Regions from separate parts of the Bradyrhizobium sp. 147 genome, predicted to be linked through region 1. Evidence: predicted binding sites of a transcription regulator. Region 1 holds the regulator's gene; each other region holds the start of a gene.

What was found. The regulator LexA, encoded in region 1, represses DNA repair genes until DNA is damaged. The targets are predictions, from matches to a motif close to TGTTCNNNNTGTGTTCNG.
Region 2: IVA87_RS05980 (PA0069 family radical SAM protein) is a predicted target of LexA. The motif match lies at 1,529-1,546, and genes of this name have one in related genera.
Region 3: IVA87_RS21690 (ATP-dependent Clp protease adaptor ClpS) is a predicted target of LexA. The motif match lies at 1,493-1,510, and genes of this name have one in related genera.
Region 4: rmuC (DNA recombination protein RmuC) is a predicted target of LexA. The motif match lies at 2,281-2,298, and genes of this name have one in related genera.

The regions. Positions count from the first base shown of each region.
Region 1 is NZ_JADPKL010000099.1:37,858-42,407, reverse strand. It holds gene IVA87_RS26010 (HAD family phosphatase) at 1-67, shown strand, start outside; gene IVA87_RS26005 (hypothetical protein) at 226-432, shown strand; gene glp (gephyrin-like molybdotransferase Glp) at 654-1,865, shown strand; gene lexA (transcriptional repressor LexA) at 2,043-2,744, shown strand; gene IVA87_RS25990 (hypothetical protein) at 3,312-3,746, shown strand; partial or broken gene IVA87_RS25985 (ComEC/Rec2 family competence protein) at 3,886-4,550, opposite strand, start outside.
Region 2 is NZ_JADPKL010000024.1:89,303-93,852, reverse strand. It holds gene IVA87_RS05985 (VOC family protein) at 1-308, opposite strand, end outside; gene IVA87_RS05980 (PA0069 family radical SAM protein) at 332-1,507, opposite strand; gene IVA87_RS05975 (phosphoketolase family protein) at 1,716-4,130, shown strand; gene IVA87_RS05970 (acetate/propionate family kinase) at 4,135-4,550, shown strand, end outside.
Region 3 is NZ_JADPKL010000089.1:121,377-125,926, reverse strand. It holds partial or broken gene IVA87_RS21700 (enoyl-CoA hydratase) at 91-860, opposite strand; gene IVA87_RS21695 (MarR family winged helix-turn-helix transcriptional regulator) at 857-1,306, opposite strand; gene IVA87_RS21690 (ATP-dependent Clp protease adaptor ClpS) at 1,541-3,268, shown strand; gene IVA87_RS21685 (tannase/feruloyl esterase family alpha/beta hydrolase) at 3,306-4,550, opposite strand, start outside.
Region 4 is NZ_JADPKL010000089.1:84,974-89,523, forward strand. It holds gene IVA87_RS21475 (MFS transporter) at 1-456, opposite strand, end outside; gene IVA87_RS21480 (GIY-YIG nuclease family protein) at 617-919, opposite strand; gene rmuC (DNA recombination protein RmuC) at 1,050-2,249, opposite strand; gene def (peptide deformylase) at 2,421-2,945, shown strand; gene fmt (methionyl-tRNA formyltransferase) at 3,072-4,007, shown strand; gene truA (tRNA pseudouridine(38-40) synthase TruA) at 4,127-4,550, shown strand, end outside.

The sequences.
Region 1 (4,550 bases):
ACTGACGGCGGTGCATGTCACCTCGCCCGGTGATGTCGGCAAGGCCTTGCTAGGGTTGGGAATTTGACCACCGATGCCGACCGGATCGGGTCGGGTTCCGGGCACCCAAATCCGCTCGGGTAGGGACCAATTCACTTTGTACATTTTTGTACAGAGTTCCGGGAACGGAATACCTCCCTCCGGACTCTATGAGTCCGTTGGGACGTCTACATCGGACTTATTCTCGTGCTGGGCAAAGCCTACCTCACAAAGCAAGCCTCCTTGCTGCTCGAATTCGCCAAGACCACCTCGGATTCGCGCCTCTCCGCCAAGCTGATCAGCAAGGCCGCCGACCTAAAGTCGCAGGCCGATCCGCTGCCGGACAAGGATCAAAGCCCCAAAGCTCCGGACGTGACAGCCGGCGTCAGTTCGGGCGAACAGACGCAGAGTTGATCCGATGCTGGCCGTGGCGCTCATCCTTGTCGTCCTCGCCATGGCTATCCTCGTACCGGTCTGTCTCGCCTTCCGGATCATGCCGTGACCGGTCTGCGCACGATTCTTCATGACGGAGATCACGCAGGATAAATCATCCTGTCGGCGCCTTTGCCTCACGCCTGCACTCGGCTAGAACTTTCGCCGCCCATTGCCGATATGCTCAGCAGGAGTTTCCGCCCTTGGCCTTGATGCCGGTTTCTGACGCGCTTGCCGCGGTGCTGGCAGGTGCGGAGCCGCTGCCTGAAGCGATGGTTTCCCTCAACGAGGCCTATCATCGCGTGCTCGCACGCGATGTCGCGGCGCTGCGCACACAGCCGCCGGAAGCAATGTCGGCGATGGACGGCTACGCGGTGCGCGCGAGCGATGCAACAAAGCTCGATAGTGCGCTCACCTTGATTGGCGAGGTGGCGGCGGGTCGTCCATTCGCGGGAACGCTGGGCCCCGGCGAAGCCGTGCGGATCTTCACCGGCGGCGTCATTCCCAACGGTGCCGACGCAGTCGTGATCCAGGAGGACACGGTTGCGGACGGCAAGCGCATCACGATCAAGGAAGCCGCCATTGCCGGCCGCCACATCCGCCCCGCGGGCGTCGACTTCTCCGAAGGCGACCTGCTCCTGCGCAAGGGAACCCGTCTCACCGAGCGCGATCTCGCACTCGCCGCCGCCATGAATCATCCGCAGCTTGCCGTCTGCCGCCGTCCGAAGGTCGCGATCCTCGCCACCGGCGACGAACTGGTAATGCCGGGAACCACGCCCGGTCGCGGCCAGATCGTCTATTCCAACGGCTACGCCCTGCACGCGCTCGCCCGCAGCGAGGGGGCCGATACCATCGACCTTGGCATTGTCGCCGATACGCTGGAGGCCACCACTGCCGGCATCCGCCGCGCCCGCGAGAGCGGCGCCGAGATCCTGGTCACGAGCGGCGGCGCGTCGGTCGGCGACCACGATCTGGTCCAGCAGGCGCTGAGGGACGAAGGCGTCGCGATGGCGTTCTGGAAGATCGCGATGCGCCCGGGCAAGCCGATGATGCATGGGCGGCTCGGCGCGATGCGCGTGATCGGCCTGCCGGGTAATCCCGTGTCATCCTACGTGTGCGCCTTCCTGTTCCTGGTGCCGCTGATTCGCGCCTTGTCGGGACGATCCGTGATTCATCACCGACAAGAGCGCGCCGTGCTCGGCCGCGATGTGGACGCAAACGATATGCGCGCGGACTATCTGCGCGCACATCTGGAGACGCGCGACGACGGCACGCTGGTGGCCCTTCCCGTCGATCACCAGGATTCCTCGCTGCTTGCGAATCTCGCTGCAGCACAGGCACTTCTCGTCCGCGCACCGTTCGCTCCGAAGGCAGAGGCCGGCTCGCCTTGCGAGGTGCTGCGCCTGCCCGTCTGAACGCATCCACTACACGCGTTCCGCGAACTTTGCCGCGTTCACGGTAAATTAAGCAGTTGCGGAACACATATGGAACATATAGTGTCCGTTCATGATTTGTTTCGAGCATGTAGCGGTCTACCGCTCCAATTCAGCGTCTCGGAATCGAACGACATCAACCGGGGGACTTTGGTCGAGATGTTAACGCGCAAACAATACGAGCTTCTGCGGTTCATCAGCGAACGTCTGAAGGAAAGCGGCGTGCCGCCCTCCTTCGATGAGATGAAGGATGCGCTCGACCTGCGCTCGAAATCGGGCATCCATCGCCTGATCACTGCGCTCGAGGAGCGCGGCTTCATCCGCCGCCTGCCCAACCGCGCCCGCGCCATCGAGGTGATCAAGCTGCCCGAGCTCCAGGCCGCCGCCGGCAGCCGCCGCGGCTTCACGCCGAGCGTCATCGAGGGCAATCTCGGCAAGGTGCGCGCGAGCTCCAGTTCTTCCGCAGACGAGGGCGAGCGTCCCGTTGCGGTGCCCGTGATGGGTCGCATCGCGGCCGGCACGCCGATCGAAGCGTTGCAGACCCGCAGTCACACCATCAGCGTGCCGCCCGACATGCTCGGCTCAGGCGAGCACTACGCACTCGAAGTGCGCGGCGATTCGATGGTCGAAGCTGGCATTCTCGATGGCGACATGGCGCTGATCCAGCGTAACGAGAGCGCCGATACCGGCGACATCGTGGTGGCCCTGATCGACGACGAGGAAGCGACGCTCAAGCGCTTCCGCCGCCGGGGGGCGTCGATCGCGCTCGAGCCCGCCAATGCCGCCTATGAGGTGCGCATCCTGCCGCCGAACCGGGTGAAGATTCAGGGCAAGCTGATCGGGCTGTACCGCAAGTACTGAGACGAGCTAGCGGTCATTCGATACCAATGATTCCGATTGGAGCGGACGACGGTCCGCTCCAGCTGGATAGTCTTTTGGTCTTGCGCAGATTATCCGGCCCCTCTCTCCGGCGCTCCATCCTCGGCATGCGGCCCCAAGCACTCATCGCTTGTGAAGAGATCTTAGGAGATTACGATGTGCAGGATCGCCTTAAGCGCCTTCGCAGCGTGCTGATCGCTTGATCGGCCGCGCAAGCATTCGCAACTCGATTGCAGCACCACGCACGCAAGTCAGCGCACGCAGGGAGCGAGCATTTCCGCAACGCCCGAACTGCCATCGACCGACAGCCACGGCGAAGCTGGCCACATTCCCCTGGTCGGCGCCCGTAGGCCACGGGCGCTCGCATCCGCCGAATGCACTGAAGCGAGCTTTGTTCCTATGGCTTCGGGAAAGATAATGTGATCGCGTCCGGCAACGCCAGCCGCAGATTTGCCTACAACGGAGCAGAGCGTTACGTGCTTCCACTCTGATAGAGGCTTGCGCCTCCGAAGGAGGCGCGGGTTGCTATCTTCGAATGAGGAGCACCCGATGTGTGACTACAGCCTGCATGCCGTTGCATCTCGCCCCGCCGAAGTCGGCGAGACGATCGTGTCGACAACGTTCCGCGGCACCTCAACGCGCGGCTTTGCTTCCGCGGCCGATCCGACCGTGGCCGTCTGCCTGCTGCCGGGAACGGAGCTCGCCTTCGCCGACAACGTCCGTTACGATAATCGCTGGATCTGGACGCGCACCATCAACTCCCGCGTCGGCAAGTTCGGCAAGATCGATCCGCACATACCCGACCGCCATCATGACGCGATCGAATTCCCCGACGGCAAATACGTGCTGGTGACGCAGCTCGTCGAAGGCCAGCGCGCAACCGTGCTGCAATTGCCGGTGACGCAGCCGGTCAGCGAGCGCGAGCACAAGCCGCAGATCGTCGCCGATAGCCGGTCGACGATCACGCGCTTGCCGATTGGCTGAGCCGCCCCGCCCGCGGGGTCGGGCCAGGATTGAAATTGCCATCGCCGGCCGAGGCCGGCGAGATGGTAAGATTTAATGCTGCGGAACGTCCGGTCGGACCCGGACCTACTCTTCGCGTTTGTTTTTAATCGTCCGGCGCCTAATCGTCGACCTGCAGGTCGGTCTCCGCCGGCGTTGCATCCGGTTGCGGGCCGCGGCCGTCCTCGGCACAAGGCTGCCGTCGAAATCACCCTCGCCGGCGCCGGCCGGCAGCCAGGGACGGCTTGTGCCTCTTGCTCTCACCGCCTGAATCGCAAAGCCGTCACCACGCTGCGTCAATGCCAGCGCGCCTTGGCTGGCGAGACGTTGCCGGTCGACCACCATCGCCGCGCAATCGGGCGGCGCGGGGCGCGTCGTGACCACCAGCGCGGCACGACTGCAATCCTCAGCCAGCGCATCGATGCGCAGGGAAAGCGCGACCAGCCGACCGTCGGCAAGCGGCGTCACACAGCCGGACTCATCGCACGACACGCCGTCAGCCAGCGAGCTACTCCCGGCATCGCGCGGATCGGCGTCGGCAGCTAACCACTGTTTGAGCAGAAAGCCATCCTTGCTCGCCCGGATCACATGCAACTGCCCGTCCCTGCCCCGCACCGCGACGCTGGCGCCGTCCCCGGCAATCAGGATATCGGGCTGCCGCACCGACAGCCCCCACGCGATGGAAGCCAGCAGCACCAAGGCACCGGACCAGCGCAAGGGCGTGCGCAACAGACCCATCACGATGATCCCGAGGCTTGCCGCGATCAACGGCGCGGTGCCGAACGC
Region 2 (4,550 bases), on a different contig from region 1:
TTGTCGACAGCGAAAGCCAGCACCGTATCGACCTCCTCGCGCGTCCGGCAGTTCCAGGCGAGCGTCATCCCACGAAATGCCGGCGGTCTTGGATTGTCCGGCAACCCGGCGTCGGCGGCGAGCTGATCCCAGGGATACAAGGCGAGCACCGGACCACCGGTGTCGTAGAATGCGACCGCCTCACCGGTCGCCTTGAGCAGGCGCGAGAAACCGAGCGCCTCGTAAAAGGCGATGCTGGCGCGGATGTCGCTGACACCGAGCGTGACGACGGTCAGCCGCGGCACCGGCACGGTGGCTTCCTCACTCATGCTACGCCTCGTCCACTTCGCGATCACAACAGGCTGAGCTGATCGCCGTTCCGCTTCGGCCGCGCGAAGTGATCGGTGGTCAGCTTGGAGCGCCGCTTGTTGAGGCCGAGCCGGTCGCAGGCGATCTCGAAGCGACGGCCGATGGTCCAGGCCATCGGGCCGGTCCCCTTCATCCGCTCGCCCCATTTCGCATCGTAGTCGCGGCCGCCGCGCATGTCGCGGATCAGCGTGAAGACGTGGCGGTAGCGGTCTGGATAATTCGCCATCAGCCATTCGCGGAACAGATCGCGGACCTCGAGCGGCAGCCGCAGCAGCACGTAGGAGGCTTCCTTGACGCCGGCATGGGCTGCGGCATCAAGAATGCGCTCGATCTCGGAATCGTTCAGCGCGGGGATCACGGGCGCGACCATCACCGTCGTCGGAATGCCCGCCTCCGAGAGCTGCTTGAGCGCTTCCAGTCGCTTCGGTGGCGTCGCCGCCCGCGGCTCCATGGTGCGCGCGAGCTTCGGATCGAGCGAGGTAACCGAGATCGCGACCTTGGCGAGGTTACGCTTGGCCATCCGCGCGAGAATGTCGATATCGCGCACCACCAGCGCCGATTTGGTGACGATGCCGACGGGATGCCCGGCGCGCTCCAGCACCTCTAGGATGCCTCGCATGATCTTTCGCTCGCGCTCGATCGGCTGATAGGGATCGGTGTTGGTGCCGATCGCGATCATCCGCGGCTCGTAGCCGCTGGCAGCGAGCTCCTTCTCGAGCAGCGCCGGCGCCTCGGGTTTGGCAAACAGTTTTGACTCGAAGTCGAGCCCGGGAGACAGGCCGAGATAGGCGTGCGTCGGCCGCGCGAAGCAATAGACGCAGCCGTGCTCGCAGCCGCGATAGGGATTGATCGAGCGGTCGAAACCGATGTCGGGGGAATCGTTGCGGGTGATCACCTTGCGCGAGGTATCGATCCCGACCGTGGTCTTGAACGGAGGCAGTTCCTCCAGGCTCTGCCAGCCATCGTCGAAGGCGACGCGGGCCTCGGCCTCGTAACGGCCGCTCGCGTTGGACTGGGCGCCCCGCCCTCGCCTGCGTGCGCGGTCGATGGCAACGCCAAGCTCGGGAAAATCGGCAGGAAAATCAGAAGGCGCACCCGCCGGCTCGGAGGGCGCCGTAACCGGCGGGTGCTTGAGGGCACGAGAAGATGCTCGACTCATGAAGCCAACATAGCATGCGCCCGGAACAAATCAAGAACAAGAGCAAAAACGCGAAAACAACCCCATGCACAGTAGCGCTGCCCAAACTTCGGGCGCGCGCCCTTGACCTGACGCAACACCGGCGGGCGGCGATCCCGTTTCATGGCGAAGGGATCAATCGCGCCGGAACAATGTTGGTGACGATCGCTGGGTGAAGGTCGGCAAGAACATGACAAATCAACGACAACTGCGCGCCGCGAGCAGCGAACTCGATCTCCTCGATCGCTACTGGCGTGCCGCCAACTACCTCTCCGTCGGGCAAATTTATCTCCTCGACAATCCGCTGCTGCGCGAGCCGCTGCGACCCGAGCACATCAAGCCGCGCCTGCTCGGCCATTGGGGCACGACGCCCGGCTTGAACTTCATCTATGCCCATCTCAATCGGGTCATCCGTGCGCTCGACCTCAACGTGATCTACGTCTGCGGTCCCGGCCATGGCGGCCCGGGCATGGTTGCAAACACCTATCTGGAAGGCAGCTACAGCGAGATCTATCCCGACATCGCGCGCGATACTGAGGGATTGCGCAAGCTGTTCAGGCAGTTCTCCTTCCCAGGCGGCATTCCGAGCCACGCGGCGCCGGAAACGCCGGGCTCGATCCACGAGGGCGGCGAGCTCGGCTATGCGCTGGTGCACGCCTATGGCGCGGCATTCGACAATCCCGACCTCATCGTCGCCTGCGTCGTCGGCGACGGCGAGGCCGAAACCGGCCCGCTAGCGGCGTCGTGGCACTCGAACAAGTTCTTGAACCCCGCCCATGACGGCGCGGTGCTGCCGATCCTGCACCTCAACGGCTACAAGATCGCCAACCCCACTGTGCTCGGGCGGATGCGCAACGAAGAGATCCGCGAGCTCTTCCGCGGGCTCGGCCATGAGCCGCTGTTCGTCGAAGGCGACGATCCCAAATTGATGCTCCAGGCCATGGCGGATGCGCTAGACGTCGCGCTCGTCAGCATCCGCTCGATCCAGCAGCACGCCCGCGACGGGCGCAAAGGCGTCGAGCGACCGCGCTGGCCGATGATCGTGCTGCGCAGTCCCAAGGGCTGGACCGGCCCGAAGGAGGTTGACGGCAAGAAGGTCGAAGGTTTTTGGCGCGCGCATCAGGTGCCCGTTGCGAGCTGCCGCGAGAATCCGGCGCATCTGAAGGTGCTCGAAGACTGGATGCGCAGCTATGAGCCGGACAAGCTGTTCGACCCCAGCGGAGCGCTGATTCCCGAGCTTCAGGCGCTCGCGCCCGAAGGCCAGCGGCGAATGGGCACCAATCCGCATGCCAATGGCGGGCTGTTGAAGAAGGAGCTGAAGCTGCCGGACTTCCGCAGCTTCGCTGTCGAGGTACCGCAGCCCGGCGGTGTCGTGGCGGAAGCCACACGCGAGCTCGGCAAATTTCTGCGCGACGTCGTTCGCCTGAACGCCGAGGCGCGCAATTTCCGCATCATGGGCCCGGACGAGACGGCATCAAACCGGTTAGACGCGGTGTTCGAGGCAACCGAACGCGTCTGGATGGAGCCAACCGAACCTTACGACGTGCATCTCGCGCAGGACGGCCGCGTGATGGAGGTCCTGAGCGAGCATCTCTGTCAAGGCTGGCTCGAAGGCTATCTGCTCACCGGCAGGCACGGCTTCTTCTCCTGCTACGAGGCCTTCATCCACATCGTCGATTCCATGTTCAACCAGCACGCCAAATGGCTGAAGGTGACGCGCGATCTGCCATGGCGCCGCCCGATCGCCTCGCTCAACTATCTCTTGACCTCGCATGTCTGGCGCCAGGATCACAACGGCTTTAGCCATCAGGATCCTGGTTTCGTCGATCTCGTCGCCAACAAGAAGGCTGACATCGTCCGCATCTATTTCCCGCCTGATACCAACACGCTGTTGTGGATCGTCGATCATTGCCTGCGCACCTACAACCGCATCAACGTCATTGTCGCGGGCAAGCAGCCGGCGCCGCAATGGCTGTCGATGCAGGAGGCGGCTACGCATTGCGACGCCGGCATCGGCATCTGGAGCTGGGCGGGCACGGAGGAGGCAAACGCAGAGCCCGACGTCGTGATGGCCTGCGCGGGCGACGTGCCGACACTGGAGACGCTCGCCGCCGTCGACCTGCTGCGCAAGGCGCTGCCCGAGTTGAAGATCCGCGTCGTCAACGTCGTCGACCTCATGACGCTGCAACCTCGGGCGCAGCATCCGCACGGCCTCTCCGACCGCGACTTCGACAGCCTGTTCACATCGGACAAGCCGGTGATCTTCGCCTATCACGGCTATCCTTATCTCATTCACCGGCTGACTTATAACCGCACCAATCATACCGGCATGCATGTGCGCGGATTTGCCGAGGAAGGCACCACGACGACGCCGTTCGACATGGTCGTGCTCAACGGGCTCGACCGCTACCATCTCGCGATCGAGGCGATCGAGCGCGTGCCGGGGCTTGCGACCAGGGCTGCGCAGGTCAAGCAACAGTTCCGCGACAAGCTGATCGAACATTCCCGCTACGTCCGCGAGCATGGCGAGGACATGCCTGAGGTCCGCGACTGGGTCTGGCCGAACAGCGCCGGCGGCAACACGCCAGCCGAAGCCGGCGACTGAAGCCATGTCGGACACTGTCCTTGTGCTCAACTCCGGATCGTCGAGCATCAAGTTCGGGCTGTTCGAGCTGCCGGCGTCCGGCCCCGCCCTGCTCTGCAACGGCTTGCTCGACGAGTACGAGGCAACGCCCCGCCTCGTGCTGAAGCGCCCGGCGGGCGAGAAGCTGTTCGAGACGCGAAGGGACGCGTCGGATACGGACAGCGGTCATCTGTTCGCCGACGTGCTGACCTTCGTAGACCAGCATTTCCGCGAGCATCGCCTGCGCGCCATCGGCCACCGCATCGTCCACGGCGGGCCGGACTACTCCGGCCCCGTCGCGCTAACGGACGACGTCTATGCCAAGCTGGAGGCGCTGACCCCGCTGGCCCCGCTGCACCAGCCGCGTTGCCTGGAGCCGATCCGCATCATCCAGGCGACCCG
Region 3 (4,550 bases), on a different contig from region 1:
CACCTTGCACCGCGACATGCCAAGGTTTGGTTAAGGCTTTAATCGAATACCTGGGTTGTGCCCGCTGCGCCTGCGGCAGGCCGCGTTCCCTCACGCAACCCTGGTGAAATCCGGCGGTCGGCGCTCGGCAAAGGCAGTGAATGCCTCGCGCGCTTCGGCGGTACGCAGGCGCTGCGCGAACTGCTCGCCCTCCGCGTTCAGCTGCGCAACCAGCGCCTCGCCATTGCGCATCAGCTTCTTGGTGGCGATGAGCGCACCGGCCGGCTGGCGGGCCAGGCGCTGCGCGAGCGCAAGCGCCTCGGCATCGAGCGTGTCGAGCGGCAGCACCCGGTTGGCGAGGCCCCATTCAGCGCGGCCTGCGCCGGCACGGTCTCGCCAAGTGCGAACATCTCGTAAGCTCGGGCGTAGCCGATCCGCGCCGGCATCAACAGGCTGGAGGCCGCTTCCGGCACTAGCGCGAGGCTGACGAAGGGCGTCGACAATTGCGCATTGTCGGCGAGCACGACGAGATCGCAATGCAGCAGCATGGTGGTGCCGACGCCGACGGCGCGGCCCTGCACCGCCGCAACCAGCGGCCGGGTGCAACGTGCCAGCGACTGAATGAACCGCACGACGTTGCGGCTGCCTTCCGACTTGCCCGCTGCAACCGCGGCAAATTCGCCGACGTCGTTGCCGGCAGTGAACATGTCGCCCTCGCCGCGGATCAGGATCACGCGAGCGGACGGATCGAACTCGGCGGATTCGATACTGTCGGCGAGCTTGCCGTACATCGCGTCCGTCAGCGCGTTCTTCTTGTCGGGGCGCGCCAGCGTGAGGGTAAGAATTCCGCTGTTGTTCTCGATCCGGACGTGCTCGGTCATTCGTCTGCTCCTCTTGGAAACTTGTCCTGAATGCTCATCAGCCAGCGTGCGACGATGTCGATCTCCGCAGCCGTAAATCCCTCCGTCAGCGCCGCGTTGACCTCCGCCGCGCCTGCTTTCGCCTGCGCCAGCGCGCTGCGCCCCTTCGGCGTCAGCCAGATCCGCCAGGCGCGCCCGTCCTCGTGGTCGGCCCGCCGCTCGATCAGTTTGGCGGCTGCCGTGCGATCGACCAGGCCGGAAATACCGGCCGGGCCAAGATCCAGCGCCGCGCCCGCCTCGCCGATCAGCACACCATCCTGCTTGCCGAGAATGAACAGCAGCCCGGCCTGCGCCGGCGTGACCTCGCTCTCGGGGCGAGCCGCCATCCAGCGCTGCAACCGGCGTTGCGCGACGCTCAGCAGGTAGATCAGGCGATGGTGGCTCGCTGCGGCTTCCTTATTTCGCATACGAAATATATAATGCGAGGCCAATCGCGTTGTCAAAGAGGGGTTGCCGATGCGGCATGGCCATGGCGATCGCGGTCGTGCCGATCGTCAAGCCGACGCGGCACGAAGGCGGCGAGTGGGATGGCGCATTGAAATTCCATCGGGAATTTGACGCACCCGTTGGCGCTTGACGGCCGCCCTCCTTTATGTTCCATATTTGTTCTTCACTCGTTTTGGTTGCAATAGGATCATTTCATGACGAAGGATGCGCGCGGCGAGCGCGAGCCGGCTCAGCTCGTGATTCACAATGATGACGAAACGCCGGACGAGTTTGTCATCGGGTTGCTCCGCCAGGTTTTTGGCAAATCGGAGCGTGAAGCGGCCGCGGTGATAGCGCGGGTCGAGCGGGAGGAGAAGGCCACTTGCGGTCCGTACCCGCAATCGGTCGCCGAGGCGCTGTTCAAGTCGGCTCAGCAATATATCTGGCTCGGCCAACATCCGCTGAGGATCACGCTTGAAGAGATTAAGACCCCCTGCGAGCTCTGCGGCAAGCCTGAGGGACAGACCGATGTTCGGATCGGGAGCCGCACGGTCTGGCTGTGCAGCGACTGCATTCGCGCAGCAGACACCGTGAACACACCGCAAGAGCCGGAAGAGGAGTTCGAATACGCTTGCGACGTGCTTGACTGGCATTTTGCCAACGTCTCGCGTAGCAATCTCGTGACCACCATCCGCCAGTTTCCCGGCCATATGCGGGTCGATGTCCAGGCAGCGATCGAGGGACTGTTCGGCAAGTCGATCCGGCTGTTCGGGCTGAACGAAGAACAGCGCTACGAAACGCTGTCGATCTCACGGCTCCTCCGCGATGGCCGCAATGCGCTCGCGATTGCTCCGCTGCAATATTCCGACGTGGATGTCGGCGAGAAGAGCCCGGTCAAATGTCTCGATAACGGCCTCTGGCTGTGCGAGCAGGATGGCCTTCGTTACGCGGTCTTGCTGTGTGCCCACCGCGAATACAGCCGAGAACCGGGAATTCGGATCGAGATCCTCGTGCCGGCAGGCACCGCGGGCGCGGCACTCGTGCAGCAGTGTTTTGGCGAGCTGGAGCAGGCCGTGCAAGCTGCGCGCAGCTATCGCGGCAAGATCCTGTCCCTCGACGCCGATTCCGACTATCGCGGCCGCTCGCGCGGCATCACGGTGCATCGGCTGCCGCCGGTTGCGCGCGATGAGGTGATCCTGCCCGAACAGACCCTGCGGCTGCTCAATCGCAACGTTCTGACTTTCGTCAACACCCGAGATCAATTGCGCCGGCTCGGCCAGTCGACACGTAAGGGCATCTTGCTTTACGGACCGCCGGGCACCGGCAAGACCCATACGATCCGCTATCTGGCAACTCATTTGCCCGGGCACACGACACTGATCATCACCGCCGAGCAAATCGGGCTTCTCGGCGCTTATATGAGTCTGGCACGGCTGCTCCAGCCGTCGATGGTCGTTATCGAGGATGTCGATCTCATCGCCCGCGACCGCGACGACATGGGGCCGTGCGAAGAATCCATGCTGAACAAGTTGCTCAACGAGATGGACGGGCTGAAGGAGGACGCGGACATCCTGTTCGTCCTGACCACCAACCGGCCTGAGGACCTCGAAGGCGCCCTCGCCGGCCGCCCGGGCCGCATCGATCAGGCCATCGAAGTCCCGCTGCCGGACGAGACCGGCCGCGGCAAGCTGGTCCGGCTCTACGGCAAGGGGCTGCCGCTCGACGATGCAATCATCGCAGAAGCGGCCCGCCGCAGTGAGGGCACGAGCTGTGCCTTCATCAAGGAATTGATGCGACGGCTTGCGCAAGGGAGCCTCGCGCGAGACGGTGGCAATTCCGTCGTGTCTGCCGACATCGACGAGGCGCTCGACGACATGTTGTTCTCCGGCGGCAAACTCAATGCGCAATTGCTCGGAGGCGCACAGGCGATGGCGACGAGATAACGCCTACCCACCGAAGTGGCGGGCTTGGACTGAGCGTTTACGGCGCGCAGGTGAAGCTCGAGGCCTCCGTCACCGGGCCCGACTTGTAATGAGGCCAGGCCGGCCAGCGGCACAGCGGCATCGCGCGCAGCGTCGCGAACGACGGCGCTTCGACCTTCTGCTCGGCGACTTCGAGATCGCCGGGCGCCTTGCCCTGCTCGACCCAGTCGACCAGCACGTTCAGCATGTCAACATTGGCCGGCGCGCCGGAGCCGACATGGTCGACCCCGGGCGCGGTGTAGAGCCGCGCGAACTCCGCGGTCTCCGCCTTACCGAGCTTGCGCTCGACGCTGTCGAAATAGCGGATGCCGGCATAGGGGCTCTGCGCATAGTCGGCCATGTGCTCGAGCATGATCAGCCGGCCGCCGCGCATCCGGAAGCGGCTAAGGTCGGGATCGGTCGAGTCCATCAGCGTGGAGATCTCGAGCAGCCGCGCCTTGTGCTCCTCAACCTTGTAGGTCGTGACGTCGAGCTTGGGATCGCGCGCAAATACATATTGGATGCCGCCGGCGCCGTAGATCCAGGCGATGCCGTTGTTGGGCGCAGGCGGCTGCGCGGGCGGCGCGGTGCCGAGCCACCATGCGACCCAGCCGCCGGTCGGGCCGATTGCCGGCGTGTCCTCGCCGGAGACGCCCCAGCCCGGATAATCGTCGAGACCATTGGCGAGCGCGAACGGGAATTTGTAGGGCGCGTGCAGCGTGTTGACGGCCTTGATCTGCGCGTCAGTGAGGCACTGATCGCCGCTCTCGCCCGCCGCGCAGCGCAGCGTCTCGACCTTGAACGCCGCCTTGCAGGAAACGGGATCCTGCACCAGCGCATCGTCGGAGCCGTCGGCCTTGTCGCAGGCCGCGCGCACGGCATCACCGACGAGCTTGACCTGCGCCGGATTGATCCAGCCCTCGCCCATGGTCACGAGGCCCGAGCGGGTGCCGGCATGCTGCAAGCCGACCCAGTTGATGACGGGGACGCGGGCGAAGATGCCGTCGAAATCGTCGGGATAACGCTGCGCCATGGTAAGGCCTTCGCGGCCGCCTTCGGACGAGCCCATGAAGTACATCTTGTCCGGCTTCCTGCCGTAGGCGCGCTGCATCAGCGCAACCGCAGCATCGCGCACCTTCTTGTAGGCGCGATGGGCGAAATTCTCGAACGCTTCGTCGTTGAGCGCGAACAGCTGCGGCGGCTCGCCCTGCTTGGTCTCGTGGCCGGAATCGGTGCCATAGGTGACGAAGCCGCGCGCGAGCGG
Region 4 (4,550 bases), on a different contig from region 1:
GACACGGAAGGCATCGACCACGATGTCCTGGGTCGAGGACATGGTTGCGACCAGCAGCGCGCCGAGCGCGACGTAGAACGGCGAGCGCGCGGGATCGGTGAGCGCCAGCAGCAGGATGGCGATGATCAGCAACATCTGCGAGAACAAGAGCCAGCCACGCCGCCGCCCGAAGGCGCGGGTGAACAGCGGCACATGCATCGCATCCACCAATGGCGCCCACAAAAATTTCAGCGTGTAGGGCGTGCCGACCAGCGCAAACAGCCCGATGGTCTTGAGATCGACTCCGGCCTCGCGCATCCACACCAGCAGCGTCGAGCCCGACAGCGCCAGCGGCAGGCCGGATGAGAAGCCGAGGAACAGCACGATCAGCACCCGCGGTTGCAGGTACACGGCAAGGCTGTCACGCCAAGAGGCGGCGGCAGCGCCGGCGGAGGAGGTCGCGTCGGGTGCGGTCATGCGGAGGTGTTAGCAGATTCTGGCCGCCACAAGGGAGGTGTCGTCGCCCTCTCCGCTGTCATCGTCCGCGAAGGCGGACGATCCAGTATCCACCAGCGTCTCGATCCAATAGGACCGCCGCGGCGTACTGGATGCCCCGCCTTCGCGGGGCATGACGACCTTATGGCAGCCCGGCTATTCCGGGATACAAGTCATCCCAGTTCGGGTTGTGCTGCTCAATCAGCCGGATCTTCCAGGCCCTGTTCCACTTCTTAAGGCGCTTCTCGCGCTTTATTGCGTTCTCGGGATCATCGAACTGCTCAAAGTAGACAGCCTTGCGACGTCGTACTTTTCCGTGAAGCTCTCGACGAGTTTTTGATCTGTGCTCTGCGACCCGGCGGATGAGGTCATTTGTCACGCCGATATAGAGCGTTGCGCCAATTTTGCTGGCGAGAATGTAGACGTAGTAATGGCGTGCACTCATGCGACACCCCTACTGCTGTCATCGTCCGCGAAGGCGGACGATCCAGTAATCACCAGCGCCTCGGCTCAACCACGATTGCCGCGGCGTACAGGATGCCCCCTGCGCGGGGCATGACAGTGTGCCCCAAATCTCACTCCCCTGCCTGCAGCTTCCTCGGGAACACCTCGCCCGCGCCCGTCGCTACCAGCCGTGGGGCATCGGGGGCATCGCTCTTGCTGAAATCGAGCTCCTCGATACGTCCGGCGCGCTTTTCGATCTTGTCGGCCGAGATCAGAACCTGGCGGACGTCCTCGTTGACGTCGGAGAAATGCTTTTGCAGTTTCAGCACTCGGTCGCGCAGACGACTCAAATCGTCGCCGAGCTTGATAACCTCGGTGCGGATCTGGTCGGCTGCGTCGCGCATGCGCGCGTCCTTCATGATCTGCTGCATCACCTGGATCGCGAGCATCAAAAGCGACGGCGACACCAGCACCACGCGAGCGCGGTACGCTTTCTGGATCACGTCGTCAAAGCCGTCATGGATCTCGGCATAGACCGATTCCGACGGCACGAACATCAGCGCCATCTCCTGGGTCTCGCCCGTGACGAGGTATTTTTCGGCGATGTCGCTGACGTGCTTCATCACGTCGCCGCGTAGCCGCTGCGTGGCAATCCGCCGCTCCTCGTCGGTGCGGGCATCGTGCAGGGCCGTCACCGCCTCCAGCGGAAATTTTGCATCGATGCAGAGCGGGCGCTGGTCGGGCAGGAACACGACGCAATCCGGCCGCTTGCCGGTCGAGAGCGTGAACTGGAACTCGTAGGACCCCTTTGGAAGACCGTCCTGGACAATCGCCTCCATCCGCGCCTGGCCGAAGGCGCCGCGCGACTGCTTGTTGGCGAGCACGTCGCGCAGGGTCGTCACCTGGGTGGTGAGGTCGGTGAGGTTCTTGTGCGCGCTGTCGATGATGCCGAGCCGCTCATGCAGCGCGCGCAGGCTCTCCATGGTGTTGCGGGTGGAGTGTTCCATGGACTGGCCGACGCGATGCGTCACCGAATCCAGCCGCTCATTGACCGCCCGTGCCATCTCGGCCTGGCGGCCGGCCAGCGCCTGGGTCATGGCGTCGACCCGGCCCGAAGCCTCGCTCTGCGCCCGCAGCACCTCGCTCACGCGCTCCTCGAGCTCGTCGGCACGGATGGCATTGGCCATCGCGAGTTCCGCGCCGCGCCGCCCGGAGCGCGCGATCACCACGGCAATCACCACCAGCAGGATGAGGACGAGGGCGCCGAAGCCGATCAGCGCGTCGATGGTGCGCACCGGCCAGTCGCCGAGCACGAAGATGATCTCGTTCATGCCGACCCTTCTAGCCGATTCGCCGGGCTCCACGAACGAATAGCGAACGTCTATGGCCAAAGTCCCGTTGATTCTTATGGTTAACGAAATCTGAAGTTTTATGGTTAGCGGAGGGTTAACGGAGTTCCGCGCCGGATTGACCGCACCCGACACGCAGCTTAAATCGCGGCCATGGCCCTAAGAGAAATCATCATCCTGCCCGACAAGCAGCTGCGTTTGGTCTCCAAGCCGATCGAGAAGGTCACGTCGGAGATCCGCAAGCTTGCCGACGACATGTTCGAGACCATGTACGACGCGCCTGGCATTGGCCTCGCCGCGATCCAGGTCGCGCAGCCGCTGCGGCTGATCACCATGGACCTCGCCAAGCGCGACGAGGACGGCGAGACCAGGCACGAGCCGCGCGTCTTCATCAATCCGGAGATTCTCTCCTCCTCGGAGGAACTTTCAGTGTACGAGGAAGGCTGCCTCTCGATCCCCGAATATTACGAGGAGGTCGAGCGCCCGGCGAAGGTGCGCGTGCGCTTCACCGATCTCGACGGCAAGCTGCACGAAGAGGATGCCGAAGGCCTCTATGCCACCTGCATCCAGCACGAGATCGATCATCTCAACGGCGTCCTGTTTGTCGACTACCTGTCGAAGCTGAAGCGCGACCGCGTCATGAAGAAGTTCGAGAAGGCCGCCAAGCGCGCGGGGTAGAGTAGGCTTTCTGTCGTTCCAGGGCGATGCGAACCATCGAACCCGGAACCTCGAGATTCCGGGTTCGGCTCTTCGCGCCGCCCCGGAATGACTGTCACGGGATTGCGCCTTTCGCAGGTCTTCCACATGCCCCTCCGCCTGATCTTCATGGGCACGCCCGATTTCTCCGTGCCGACGCTGCTCGAGCTGGTCGCGCATGGCCACGAGATCGCCGCCGTCTACACCCGCGCGCCGAAGCCGGGCGGACGGCGCGGCCTGCAATTGCAGCCCACTCCGGTTGAAGAAGCCGCGCGAAAACTCGGCGTTCACGTGCTGACGCCGAAGACGTTGAGGACGCCGGAAGCGCTCGACGAGTTTCGCGCCTTCGATGCCGATGCCGCCGTCGTCGTCGCCTATGGCATGATCCTGCCGCAGGCGATCCTCGATGCGCCGAAGCTCGGCTGCTACAATCTGCACGCTTCGCTCTTGCCGCGCTGGCGCGGCGCCGCGCCGATCAACCGCGCCATCATGGCGGGCGATGCCGAAAGCGGCGTGATGGTGATGAAGATGGATGTCGGCTTAGATACCGGCGACGTCGCCATGGCCGAGCGCATCGCGATCACCGACAGCATGACCGCGGCCGATCTGCACGATCGCCTGTCCCGGTTAGGTGCCGATTTGATGGTGCGCGCGATGGCGGCGCTCGCACGCGGCGGGCTCCAGCTCAAAAAGCAGAGCGAGGACGGTGTCACCTATGCCGCTAAGATCGACAAGGCCGAGGGGCGGATCGATTGGACCAAACCCGCACGCGCGGTGCTGCGCCACATCCATGGCCTGTCGCCGTTTCCCGGCGCCTGGACCGAGCTTGTGGACGTCAGCGAAAATGCGCGCGTCAAGATCCTGCGATGTGAATTGGCGAACGGCTCAGGTGCGCCGGGCGAGGTGCTCGACGACCACCTCACCATCGCCTGCGGCGAGGGTGCGGTTCGCATCCTCGAGCTGCAGCGCGAAGGCAAGGCCAGGATGCGGGCCGCGGACTTTCTGCGCGGCGTGCCTGTGAGGGCGGGCGCGAAATTCAGCTGACACTGTCATACCCCGCGAAGGCGGGGTATCCAGTACGCCGAGGCTTCTCGGTTGATCTGATAGGCTGCGGAGTACTGGATTGCCCGCCTTCGCGGGCAATGACGGTGAAACTGGACACGATGCCCCGTTACAAGCTCACCATCGAATATGACGGCGCGCCGTTCTTCGGCTGGCAAGTGCAGGAGACGCTGCCCTCGGTGCAGGGCGCGCTGGAGGCCGCGGTCAAGGCGATGACCGGCGCGGGCGCGCGGGTGCATGGCGCTGGCCGCACCGATGCCGGCGTGCACGCGCTTGGCCAGGTCGCGCATGTCGACATCGGCAAGCAATTTGCGCCGGATCGTTTTCGCGACGGGCTCAACGCGCATTTGCGCCCGCATCCGATCGCGGTGCTCGAGGCCGAGATCGTCCCCGAGACCTTCGAGGCACGCTTCTCGGCCATCAAGCGCCACTACCGCTACCGCATCATCAACACCCGCGCCAATCTCGCCATCGACGTCGGTCGCGCCTGGCGCGTGCCGCGCCGGCTCGACAGTGACGCGATGC